DNA from 2 places in the Pseudomonas sp. FG6 genome. Region 2 is predicted to be linked to the other one. Evidence: predicted binding sites of a transcription regulator. Region 2 holds the regulator's gene; the other holds the start of a gene.
The links. The regulator FliA, encoded in region 2, starts transcription of late flagellar genes. The targets are predictions, from matches to a motif close to CTAAAGTTTNNNNNNNNNNNGCCGNTAA.

Region 1 (5,370 bases), on a different contig from region 2:
GGAAACCGAACATTTGTTTCAGGTATTGCTCATGGCCCACGCCGCTCGGTTGGCCGGCATGCAAACCGCCCGCGGTGGAAACGATCACCAATTTCTTGCCGCGGCACAGCCCTTCAGGGCCCGCTTCGGTGTAGCGGAACGTCTGGCCGGCCACGGCGATGCGGTCGATCCAGGCCTTGAGCTGGGTCGGAATGCTGAAGTTGTACATCGGCGCGGCAATGACCACCGCATCGGCTGCCTGGAACTCGGCCATCGTCACGGCACTGAGCTGCGCCTCGTGTTGCAGGGCAGCGTCGCGCAATTCGGCGCTGGTGCCGGCGGCGACCAGGGTCTGGGCGGAGAAATGGCTAATGGCGTCGGCGGCCAGGTCGCGATAGGTCACCACGGTTTCAGGTTCGGCGGCTTTCCACGCGTCGACCACGTCGCGGCTCAGTTGGCGGGATGCGGAGTTGTCGCCGAGGATGCTCGAATCGATGTGCAACAGTTTCATGTAAGGGCTCTCCAAGTGAGGATCGCAACCGGCGATCAATTGAGGACAATCCTACCGATGAAACCAATAGCCGATTAGTCCGTATCGGTGCGATAGTTCGTTCCATCGATAGGACAATGACAGGACAAATCGAGCCAGCTATGCAAGACCTCAACGATCTGTACTACTTCGCCAAAGTCGTCGAAGCCGGCGGGTTCGCGGCAGCCGGTCGGGCCTTGGGCATTCCCAAGTCGCGGCTGTCCCGGCGCATCGCGGAACTGGAGGCGCGTCTCGACGCCCGCCTGCTCCAGCGCACCACCCGCCAGTTGAAACTGACAGCCGTGGGCGAACGCTATCTGCGCCATTGCCAGGCGATGCTGCTAGAGGCGGAGATGGCCGACGAAGCGGTGGCGAGCATGTCCAGCGAACCTCGCGGGCGCTTGCGCGTGTCGAGCCCGGTGGGTTTGGCCCATGAAATCCTGTCGGGCTTGACCGCCTCGTTCCTGGCGAAATACCCCCAGGTGCAGTTGGAAATGGTGCTGCTCAACCGCCGGGTGGACCTGGTGAGCGAGGGCATCGACGTGGCCTTGCGCGTACGCGACCTCGGGACCGAAGACCCACTGCTGGTCACGCGACGCCTGCGCCAGGCCCGGCTGGTCATGGTGGCCAGCCCGGCCTTCGTCCAGGGGCGTCGGATCGAAACGCCGCAAGACCTCGCGCAGCTGCCGGTGCTCGGCGCACTGGAGGCCGATCGCCTGGTGCACCTGCGCCTGCTCAATGCCAACGGGGAAAGTGTCGAGCTGGCGCTGGAGGCACGGCTGGGCATCGACGATTTCATCGTCCGGCGCGCCTGCGTCCTCGAAGGCCTGGGTTTTACCTTGTTGCCAAACATGTATTGTGAGCAGGCGTTGCGCGACGGCACCCTGGTGGAATTGCTGCCGCAATGGTCGCTGCCCGACGGCTGGCTCCAGGCGGTCTACCCTCATCGCCGGGGCATGCTGCCCGCGGTACGCGCCTGGATCGACCATCTGGTGGAAGGCTTCAATCTGTGTGGAAACAGAACCCTATGAGCATGAGTGAAGAAAGCGTTGCACGGTTTTGCCTGAGCCTGCCCGGCGCCCGGGAAGACTACAAATGGGGCGGCGTCCGAGTGTTTTCCATCGCCGGGAACAAGATGTTCGCCCTGCAAAACCTGCGGGGCGACTCGTTGGCGTTCAAGGTCGACAAGGACTTGTTCCTGGGGCACTGCGACCGCCCCGGCATCCACCCCGCGCCTTACCTGGCGCGCGCCCAGTGGATCATCATGCAAGTGCCCTACCCGCTGGGCGCCGAAGAGCTGCGGGGCTTGCTGCAACGCTCCCATCAACTGGTGGTCAGCAAGTTGCCCAAGCGCACCCAGATTGGCCTGTTGCTATAGCCGTTGTTCAGAACAAGGCGCCGCCGAGGAACAACTGGTCGATCCAGAACACCTGGTGCAGCAGTACGATGATCCAGAACACCACTTGGAACGACACCTTGCGGGTCTTGTGGCGAAACACCTGCTGGGCCAACAAGGCGCCGGGCCAGCCGCCCGCCAGTTCCACCGCGTGCAGCACGTTTTCCGGGGTACGCCAGGCGTCGGTGCGGGCCTGGCGCTTGTCGTGCCAATACAGCAGGAACGCCACCAGGCTGACCGCGCCATAGGCCAGCAAGGGCACCCACGACACCGACCGCAGCCCGAACAGCAACGCGCCGAACAACGGCAGCGCACACACCAGGGCAAATACCGTCAGCTTGAGTCGCAGGTACTGCACGCCTCCGTTGCCATTGCGCCCCGCGCGTTTGCGACTGCCCGTTTCATTCATGGCTTGGCCGCGCTCCAGTCCACCCAACCGAACTGCCAGGTGGCCAGGATCAGCAGGCCGAAGGCGATCCGATACCAAGCGAACACGGCGTAGCTGTGGCTGGCGATGAAGCGCAGCAGGGCCTTGACGGCAATCATGGCGAAAATGAACGCGGTGACGAAACCGATGGCGAACACCGGGAAATCCGCCGGGACGAACAGTTGACGGTACTTGTAGCCCGAGTACACCGCCGCGCCGACCATGGTCGGCATGGCCAGGAAGAACGAAAACTCGGTGGCCGTCTTGCGCGACAGGCCGAACAACAAGCCGCCAATGATGGTCGCGCCCGAACGGGAGGTGCCAGGGATCATCGCAATGCACTGGGCCAGGCCGACCTTCAGCGCATCCTTCCAGGAGATCTCGTCCACCGTTTCGGCGTGCACCTGGTGCTGGCGCTTCTCGGCCCAGAGCATCACGAAACCACCGACCACCAGTGCTGCGGCCACCGTGATCGGATTGAACAGGTAGTGATGGATCCAGTCGGCCAACAACACGCCCAATACCACGGCGGGCAGGAAGGCGATCAGCAGGTTAGCGGTGAACCGGCGCGCGCTGGGCTGGGTCGGCAAGCCCAGCACCACGTCGAAGATCTTGCTGCGAAACTCCCAGACCACCGCGAGGATCGCGCCAAGCTGGATGATGATGTTGAACGCCATCGAGCGCTCGCCGCCAAAGTCGAGCAAGTCGGCCACGATGATCTGGTGTCCCGTGCTGGAGATCGGCAGAAACTCCGTCAAGCCTTCTACCACGCCAAGAATCAGTGCCGAAAAGGCGCTCCACAAATCCATTCATCCCCCAAAAAGGACCCTGTTTTGTACGGGTCTCATCAATAATCAAGTGTCAGGCAGGTGCACGCAGCGGCTGCACGATAACGGCTACCGGTCGAAAAAAACCAATGAAACATCGCGCGGGGCTCAGGTTTTGCGCTGCGGCGCCGAAATCCTATCAGACAAGCCCTGATAACGCTGCCGCGTTATGACTCAGGTCAATTACGGACAGCCGCCGGGCGCTACAGTGCCGGCCGTCGATATGACAAGAATAAAAAACCGGAGTGACAGCGTATGAATAGCTTGCGCAATGTGTCGATCAGCCGACGCCTTTGGCTCATCCTGATCGTGTCCATCGTGATGGTGTTCACGCTGGGCGCGTTGATGCTCAACCAGATCCACACCGACCTGTACCAAGCCAAGGTGCAGAAAACCCAGCATGTGGTGCAGACCGCCAGTGGCGTGCTCGCTTATTACCATGGCCTGGAAACCGCCGGCACCCTGACTCGCGACGCTGCGCAAAAGCAGGCCCTCAGCGCCGTGCGTGGGCTGCGCTACAACCAGAGCGACTACTTCTGGATCAACGACCTGACACCGGTCATGGTCATGCACCCCGCCAACCCGAAGCTCGAAGGCCAGAACCTCTCGGCCATTCGTGACCCGAACGGTTATGCGCTGTTCAACGAAATGGTCGCCATCGCCAAGGCCAAGGGCGCCGGCATGATCAACTACCTCTGGCCGAAGCCGGGCGCCGACGCGCCGGTGGGCAAGACTTCCTACGTTCAATTGTTCGAGCCCTGGGGCTGGGTCATCGGCTCGGGGGTGTATGTGGATGACGTCCAGGCCGAATTCCAGTCCCAGGTGATCAAGGCCTCGGTGGTTGGCCTGATCATCACGCTGCTCATGGGCGTGCTGTTGACGCTGATCGTGCGCAGCATCGTCAGCCCCCTGCAGGAGACGGTCAACGCCATGGCCAACATTGCCAGTGGCGAGAGCGACCTGACCCGCACCCTCGACACCCATGGCCAGGACGAAGTGACCCAATTGGCCCGGCATTTCAACGCGTTTACCGCCAAGTTGCGCCAAGTGGTCAGCCAGTTGCAGGTCTCGGCCAGCGCGCTGGGGCAATCCTCCAGCGAGTTGGGCAACGATGCCGCCCAGGCCCAGGAACGCAGCCAGCAGCAATCGCAGCAAATGGAACTGGTGGCCACGGCGATCAACGAAGTGACCTATGGCGTGCAGGACGTGGCGAAAAACGCCGAGCACGCCGCCAGCGAGATGCGCGACGCCGAGTCCCAGGCCCAGCAAGGCCAGGTCAACATCGACGGCAGCCTGCAACAGATCGATCGCCTGTCTCAGACCATTGACCAGGCGGTGGAAGTGATTCGCACCCTGGCGAGCGAAAGCACCCAGATTGGCAGCGTGCTGGAGGTGATCCGTTCGATCGCCGAACAGACCAACCTGTTGGCGCTCAACGCCGCGATCGAAGCCGCGCGTGCCGGCGAGCAAGGCCGTGGTTTTGCGGTGGTTGCCGATGAAGTGAGGCTGCTGGCCCAGCGCACGCAGAAGTCGACGGCGGAAATTCAGGCCATGATCGAACGCCTGCAGAATCACTCCGAAGCGGCGGTGAAAGTCATCAGCGACAGCAGCCGCGCCTCGCAACTGACCATCGAGCAGGCCGGCCTCGCGGGCGCCAGCCTCAATGCCATTGGCCAGGCCCTGCGCAATCTCAACAGCCTCAACGCCTCCATCGCCAGCGCGACCCTGCAACAGGCCCATGTGGTGGAAGACATCAACCAGAACGTCACCCAGGCCGCCGGCCTGTCCCACAGCACCGCCATGGCCGCCGAACAGTCGAGCCTGGCGAGCGGCCGACTCAAGGCGCTGAGTGAACAGTTGAACGGGTTGCTTACACAGTTCCGGGTCTGACGACCGATCGACAACCCTGTGCGAGCCTGCTCGCACAGGTTTTTTTGCTGTTCACCATAAGCTCTGTGGAAGGCCGCTCGCGATAGTGCACCCCATTCAACATTGGTATTGGAGCTCTCCACACCCTAGCGTTTACAATCCCCGCCCTTTTCCATTTCCCAAGGAACCCACCATGTCCGGGCTTGAACTGTTTGCCGCAGCCCTCGGCGTGATCGCTGTCTGGTTGACCGTCAAGCAGAACCCCTGGTGCTGGCCGATCGGCCTGGTCATGGTGGCGCTCTACAGCTGGATCTTCTTCGAAGTGAAGTTGTACTCGGACATG
Region 2 (5,370 bases):
TGTTGGCGTATCCCGCGCAATCGTCCAAAGCATTGTAGGCACTGAGTCTGAGCTGCCTGTGATCACGCTGGAACCAAGGTTGGAACAGATATTGCTCAATAGTTTGCAGAAGGCAGGGCAAGGCTCGGAAGAGGGTGTTCTGCTGGAGCCAAGCATGGCCGAGAAGCTGCAGCGTTCGCTGATCGATGCAGCCCAGCGGCAGGAGATGCAAGGTCAACCGGTGATCCTGCTGGTGGCCGGTCCGATTCGCGCGATGCTCTCGCGATTCGGGCGCCTCGCGGTTCCGGGGTTGCACGTGCTGGCTTACCAGGAAATACCGGACAACAAGCAAGTGACTATCGTTGCGACAGTAGGGCCCAACGGCTGAGGTAGTGGTTTATGCAAGTGAAGCGTTTTTTCGCCGCCGATATGCGTCAGGCCATGAAGCTGGTTCGTGACGAGCTGGGCGCTGAAGCCGCCATCATCGGTAATCGCCGGATCGCCGGCGGTGTCGAGTTGACTGCGGCCCTGGATTACAAGTTGTCGGCGCTGGCCCCACGTGTTCCGAACATGGAGCTCGAGGATGAGCTGCGCAAGACCCAGTCGCGCATCGCCAGCGCCCAGGCCGAACTGAGCCTGCGCAGCAGCGAAGGCGAGGCCGCTGCGGGCACCAATCGTCAATTGTTCGCCGGTCAGCCGCTGACTGCCGGCCTGCCGCTGACGGCTGCCGAACCCCTGGTCGAGCAGGTCCAGGCCGAACCGCGTCGTCCGCAACCTGAGCCTGCAGCACCGGCCCGAGGTGTCGATCCGCGTGCCCTGGACTCGATGCGCTTCGAACTCAACAGCCTGCGCGAACTGATGGAAGTCCAGTTGGGCTCCCTGGCCTGGAACCAGTTGCAAGGTAGCCGGCCGGCGCAAGCCAACCTGTGGCGCCGCCTGCAACGCATCGGTCTGTCCGGCCCGTTGTCCCGGGACCTGCTGGCGTTGATCAACGGCATCGAAGAACCTCGCCAGGCCTGGCGCATGTTGCTGGCCCACCTGGCGCGCATGATCGCTACCCCGGAAGTCGAGCCGCTGGAAGAGGGCGGAGTGATTGCCATGGTCGGCCCTGCCGGCATGGGCAAGACCACCACCCTGGCCAAGCTCGCCGCCCGTTATGTACTCAAGTACGGTGCCCAGAGCATTGCCCTGGTGAGCATGGACAGCTTCCGCATCGGTGCCCAGGAGCAACTCAAGACGCTGGGCCGCATCCTCAATGTGTCGGTGACCCATGTGGATCCGGGCCAATCCCTGGCCCAGGCGCTGGAGCCGTTGCTGCGCAAACGTGTTGTGCTGATCGATACCGCCGGCCTGCAAGCCAGCGATCCAGCCCTGCGCATGCAGCTCGAAAGCCTGGCCGGCCGCGGTATCAAGTCAAAAAATTATCTCGTGTTGGCAACCACCAGCCAGAAACAGGTTCTAACCGCCGCCTACCACAGCTACAAACGCTGCGGGCTAGCCGGCTGCATCCTGACTAAGCTGGACGAAACGGCAAGCCTGGGCGAGGTGTTGAGCCTGGCCATCGGTCATGAACTGCCGGTGGCTTACCTGACCGACGGGCCGCGGATCCCGGATGATTTGCATCTGCCGCGCCGTCATCAACTGGTCAGTCGTGCCGTGAGTGTGCAAATGCAGGAAGAACCCAGCGAAGAAGCCATGGCTGACATGTTCGCTGATATTTACCACAGTCCAACCAAACAGGTCGGCTGAGGTAATATGAATATTTTTTGTACCTACATCGATGGTCTGCCATGCATTGTTCCGTGTGTGAACGCGCAGCCAGTAATGTGGCCTCCGTCTAAGAAGACAAGGTAAAGAACGAACATGGGCAGCATGCATCCCGTACAGGTGATCGCGGTGACCGGCGGCAAAGGTGGCGTCGGCAAGACTAACGTGTCAGTGAACTTGTCCCTGGCTCTGGCAGAGCTTGGCCGACGGGTCATGCTACTGGACGCCGACCTGGGCCTGGCGAACGTCGACGTGCTATTGGGGCTGACCCCCAAACGCACGTTGGCGGACGTGATCGAGGGCCGCTGTGAACTGCGCGACGTGCTGCTGCAGGGGCCTGGCGGGATTCGCATCGTGCCGGCCGCCTCTGGCACCCAGAGCATGGTTCATCTGTCTCCGGCTCAGCACGCAGGCCTGATCCAGGCCTTCAGCGACATTGGCGACAATCTCGATGTGCTGGTGATCGACACCGCTGCCGGCATCGGCGATTCGGTGGTCAGCTTCGTCCGCGCGGCCCAGGAAGTACTGCTGGTGGTCTGCGACGAGCCTACCTCGATCACCGATGCCTACGCCCTGATCAAGCTGTTGAATCGCGACTACGGCATGAACCGCTTCCGAGTCCTGGCCAACATGGCGCAGAGCCCGCAGGAAGGGCGCAACCTGTTTGCCAAGCTGACGAAGGTCACGGACCGTTTCCTGGACGTCGCCCTGCAATACGTCGGCGCAGTGCCTTACGACGAAAGCGTGCGCAAGGCCGTCCAGAAGCAACGTGCCGTCTATGAAGCTTTCCCACGTTCCAAATGTGCACTGGCGTTCAAGGCGATCGCCCAGAAGGTCGATACCTGGCCGCTGCCGGCCAACCCGCGCGGGCATCTGGAATTTTTCGTCGAGCGTCTCGTGCAACAAACAGCAGGGCCCGTGTTATGACAGCCAGCAGTTACAACCATCTCTACAAGAAATCGGCACGGGACGCCCAATACGAGTTGATCGAGCGTTACGCACCACTGGTCAAGCGAATCGCCTATCACTTGCTGGCCCGGTTGCCGGCCAGCGTGCAGGTCGAGGACCTGATCCAGGCGGGCATGATTGGCCTGCTCGAGGTTTCGAGCAAATACGACGCGAGCAAAGGGGCCAGTTTCGAGACCTATGCCGGTATCCGCATTCGTGGCGCGATGCTCGACGAGGTCCGCAAGGGTGACTGGGCGCCGCGTTCGGTGCACCGCAATACCCGCATGGTCAGCGACGCGATCCGTGCAATTGAAGCGAAAACCGGGCGCGACGCTAAAGATCATGAGGTTGCGGCCGAACTCCAATTGAGTCTCGATGATTATTACGGGATTTTGAACGATACCTTGGGCAGTCGCCTGTTCAGTTTCGACGACCTGTTGCAGGACGGCGAACACGAAGGGCTGCACGAGGATGGCGCGAGTGCTCACATGGAGCCGGCGCGTGACCTGGAAGACGAACGCTTCCAGAGTGCGCTGGCGGATGCGATTGCCAATTTGCCGGAGCGTGAGCGACTGGTCTTGGCGCTGTACTACGACGAAGAGCTGAACCTCAAGGAAATCGGTGAGGTCCTGGGGGTCAGCGAATCGCGGGTCAGCCAGTTACACAGCCAGTGCGCGGCCCGCTTGCGGGGGCGTTTGGGGGAGTGGCGAGCGCGTTGATGGCAGTGTTGGGGCGCTGCGAACGAGGTTGGCCTGGCGTGCGCTGTACCAGTCCTTGTCTGTCGTGTTCCATACCGTTGTCGAGCGTTGTGCCGGATTGATTGAAATGGCGCGCCCAGGTTGCTGGACGCGTTTAAGACTGTTTGGAGGTCGAATTGGACAAGAACATGAAAATCCTCATCGTTGATGATTTCTCAACGATGCGGCGGATCATAAAAAACCTGTTGCGTGACCTTGGGTTCACCAACACGGCCGAAGCAGATGACGGGATCACTGCGCTCCCGATGTTGCACAGCGGCAATTTCGATTTCCTGGTCACCGACTGGAACATGCCTGGCATGACCGGTATCGACTTGCTGCGCCAGGTACGTGCCGACGACAAACTCAAGCACCTTCCGGTGCTGATGGTCACTGCCGAAGCCAAGCGCGAGCAGATCATCGAAGCGGCCCAGGCCGGTGTGAACGGCTATGTGGTCAAACCCTTCACGGCCCAGGCGTTGAAAGAGAAGATCGAAAAAATCTTCGAACGCATCGGTTAACGGCGCCACGGGGGAGCTATGGAGCATAACGAATCTTCAATGGGCGATTTCGAATTGACCCTGAAAAAACATGCCCGCGAACTCGTCGACAGCCTTGAAAAAGGCCGTTTCGGCGATGCTGTTCAAATGATCCATGAGCTCAACCAGACCCGTGACCGCGGTCTGTATCTGGAAGTCGGCAAGCTGACGCGTGAACTGCACAGCGCGATTGTCAATTTCCAGATCGACCCGCACATGCCGCAGGCCGAGGAAGTCTCGCAGATCACTGACGCCACCGAGCGTCTGGGTTACGTGGTCAGACTGACCGAAGCTGCGGCCAACCGCACCATGGACCTGGTGGAAAGCGCAACGCCGCTGGTCAACGGCCTGGGTGAAGAAGCCCAGGCCTTGAGCGCCGACTGGGGACGTTTCATGCGTCGTGAAGTCGGTGCTGAAGAATTCCGGGAGCTGGCCCGTCGGGTCGACGGTTTCCTGGCGCGCAGCAGCGCCGATAACCGCGCCGTGGCCGGCAACCTCAACGACATTCTGCTGGCCCAGGACTACCAAGACCTGACCGGTCAGGTGATCAAGCGCGTGACCCAGCTGGTCACCGAAGTCGAAAGCAATTTGCTCAAGCTCGTGCTCATGGCCAGTCAGGTGGACCGCTTTGCGGGCATCGAACATGACCGTGCGGCAATACTCGCTGAAAAAGATCCACAAAAACATCTCTCTCAGGGTGAAGGTCCGCAGATTCATGCCGATAAAAGAGAAGACGTTGTGTCAGGTCAGGACGATGTGGACGATCTGTTGTCCAGCCTTGGGTTCTGAGTTTTAGAGTATTAGCCCTGTTTAGGAGCATCCATTAATGAGCTTCGGCGCCGATGAAGAGATCCTTCAGGATTTCCTGGTTGAGGCCGGCGAGATTCTAGAGCAACTGTCCGAGCAACTGGTCGAGCTGGAAAGCCGGCCTGATGATGCGGACTTGCTCAATGCAATTTTTCGCGGTTTCCACACTGTAAAAGGAGGCGCCGGCTTCCTCCAGCTCAACGAGCTGGTGGAGTGCTGTCACATTGCCGAAAACGTGTTCGACATCCTGCGCAAGGGTGAGCGTCGCGTTGATGCGGAATTGATGGACGTGGTGCTTGAGGCGCTGGATGCGGTCAACGGCATGTTCAGCGAAGTGCGCGAGCGCTCGCCCATTACCGCTGCCACCCCTGAGCTGCTCGCCGCGCTGTCGCGCCTGGCCGAGCCGCAGTCGGCCGATGAGGCCGCACCGATCGTGGAGGCTGTCGAAGAGCCCGCGGTCGAGGAACCGGTCGCCGAAGCTTCTGGCGACGTCACCGATAACGAATTCGAACAACTGCTGGACTCACTGAGCGCGGTCAAGGCCGAGGCCCAGGCTCAGGCGGCACCTGCCGCTCCGGCTGCCTCGACGGGCG

Region 1: the regulator FliA is predicted to act here: its motif matches at 3,266-3,293, upstream of ACODSJ_RS13880 (methyl-accepting chemotaxis protein).

The regions. Positions count from the first base shown of each region.
Region 1 covers NZ_JBMDJD010000018.1:45,361-50,730, reverse strand. The annotation lists gene ACODSJ_RS13905 (FMN-dependent NADH-azoreductase) at 1-490, opposite strand, end outside; gene ACODSJ_RS13900 (LysR substrate-binding domain-containing protein) at 631-1,539, shown strand; gene ACODSJ_RS13895 (MmcQ/YjbR family DNA-binding protein) at 1,536-1,886, shown strand; gene ACODSJ_RS13890 (DUF1294 domain-containing protein) at 1,894-2,313, opposite strand; gene ACODSJ_RS13885 (undecaprenyl-diphosphate phosphatase) at 2,310-3,140, opposite strand; gene ACODSJ_RS13880 (methyl-accepting chemotaxis protein) at 3,414-5,048, shown strand; gene pnuC (nicotinamide riboside transporter PnuC) at 5,221-5,370, shown strand, end outside.
Region 2 covers NZ_JBMDJD010000017.1:82,673-88,042, forward strand. The annotation lists gene flhA (flagellar biosynthesis protein FlhA) at 1-367, shown strand, start outside; gene flhF (flagellar biosynthesis GTPase FlhF) at 379-1,728, shown strand; gene fleN (flagellar synthesis regulator FleN) at 1,843-2,673, shown strand; gene fliA (RNA polymerase sigma factor FliA) at 2,670-3,413, shown strand; gene ACODSJ_RS13485 (chemotaxis response regulator CheY) at 3,581-3,952, shown strand; gene ACODSJ_RS13490 (protein phosphatase CheZ) at 3,971-4,759, shown strand; gene ACODSJ_RS13495 (chemotaxis protein CheA) at 4,797-5,370, shown strand, end outside.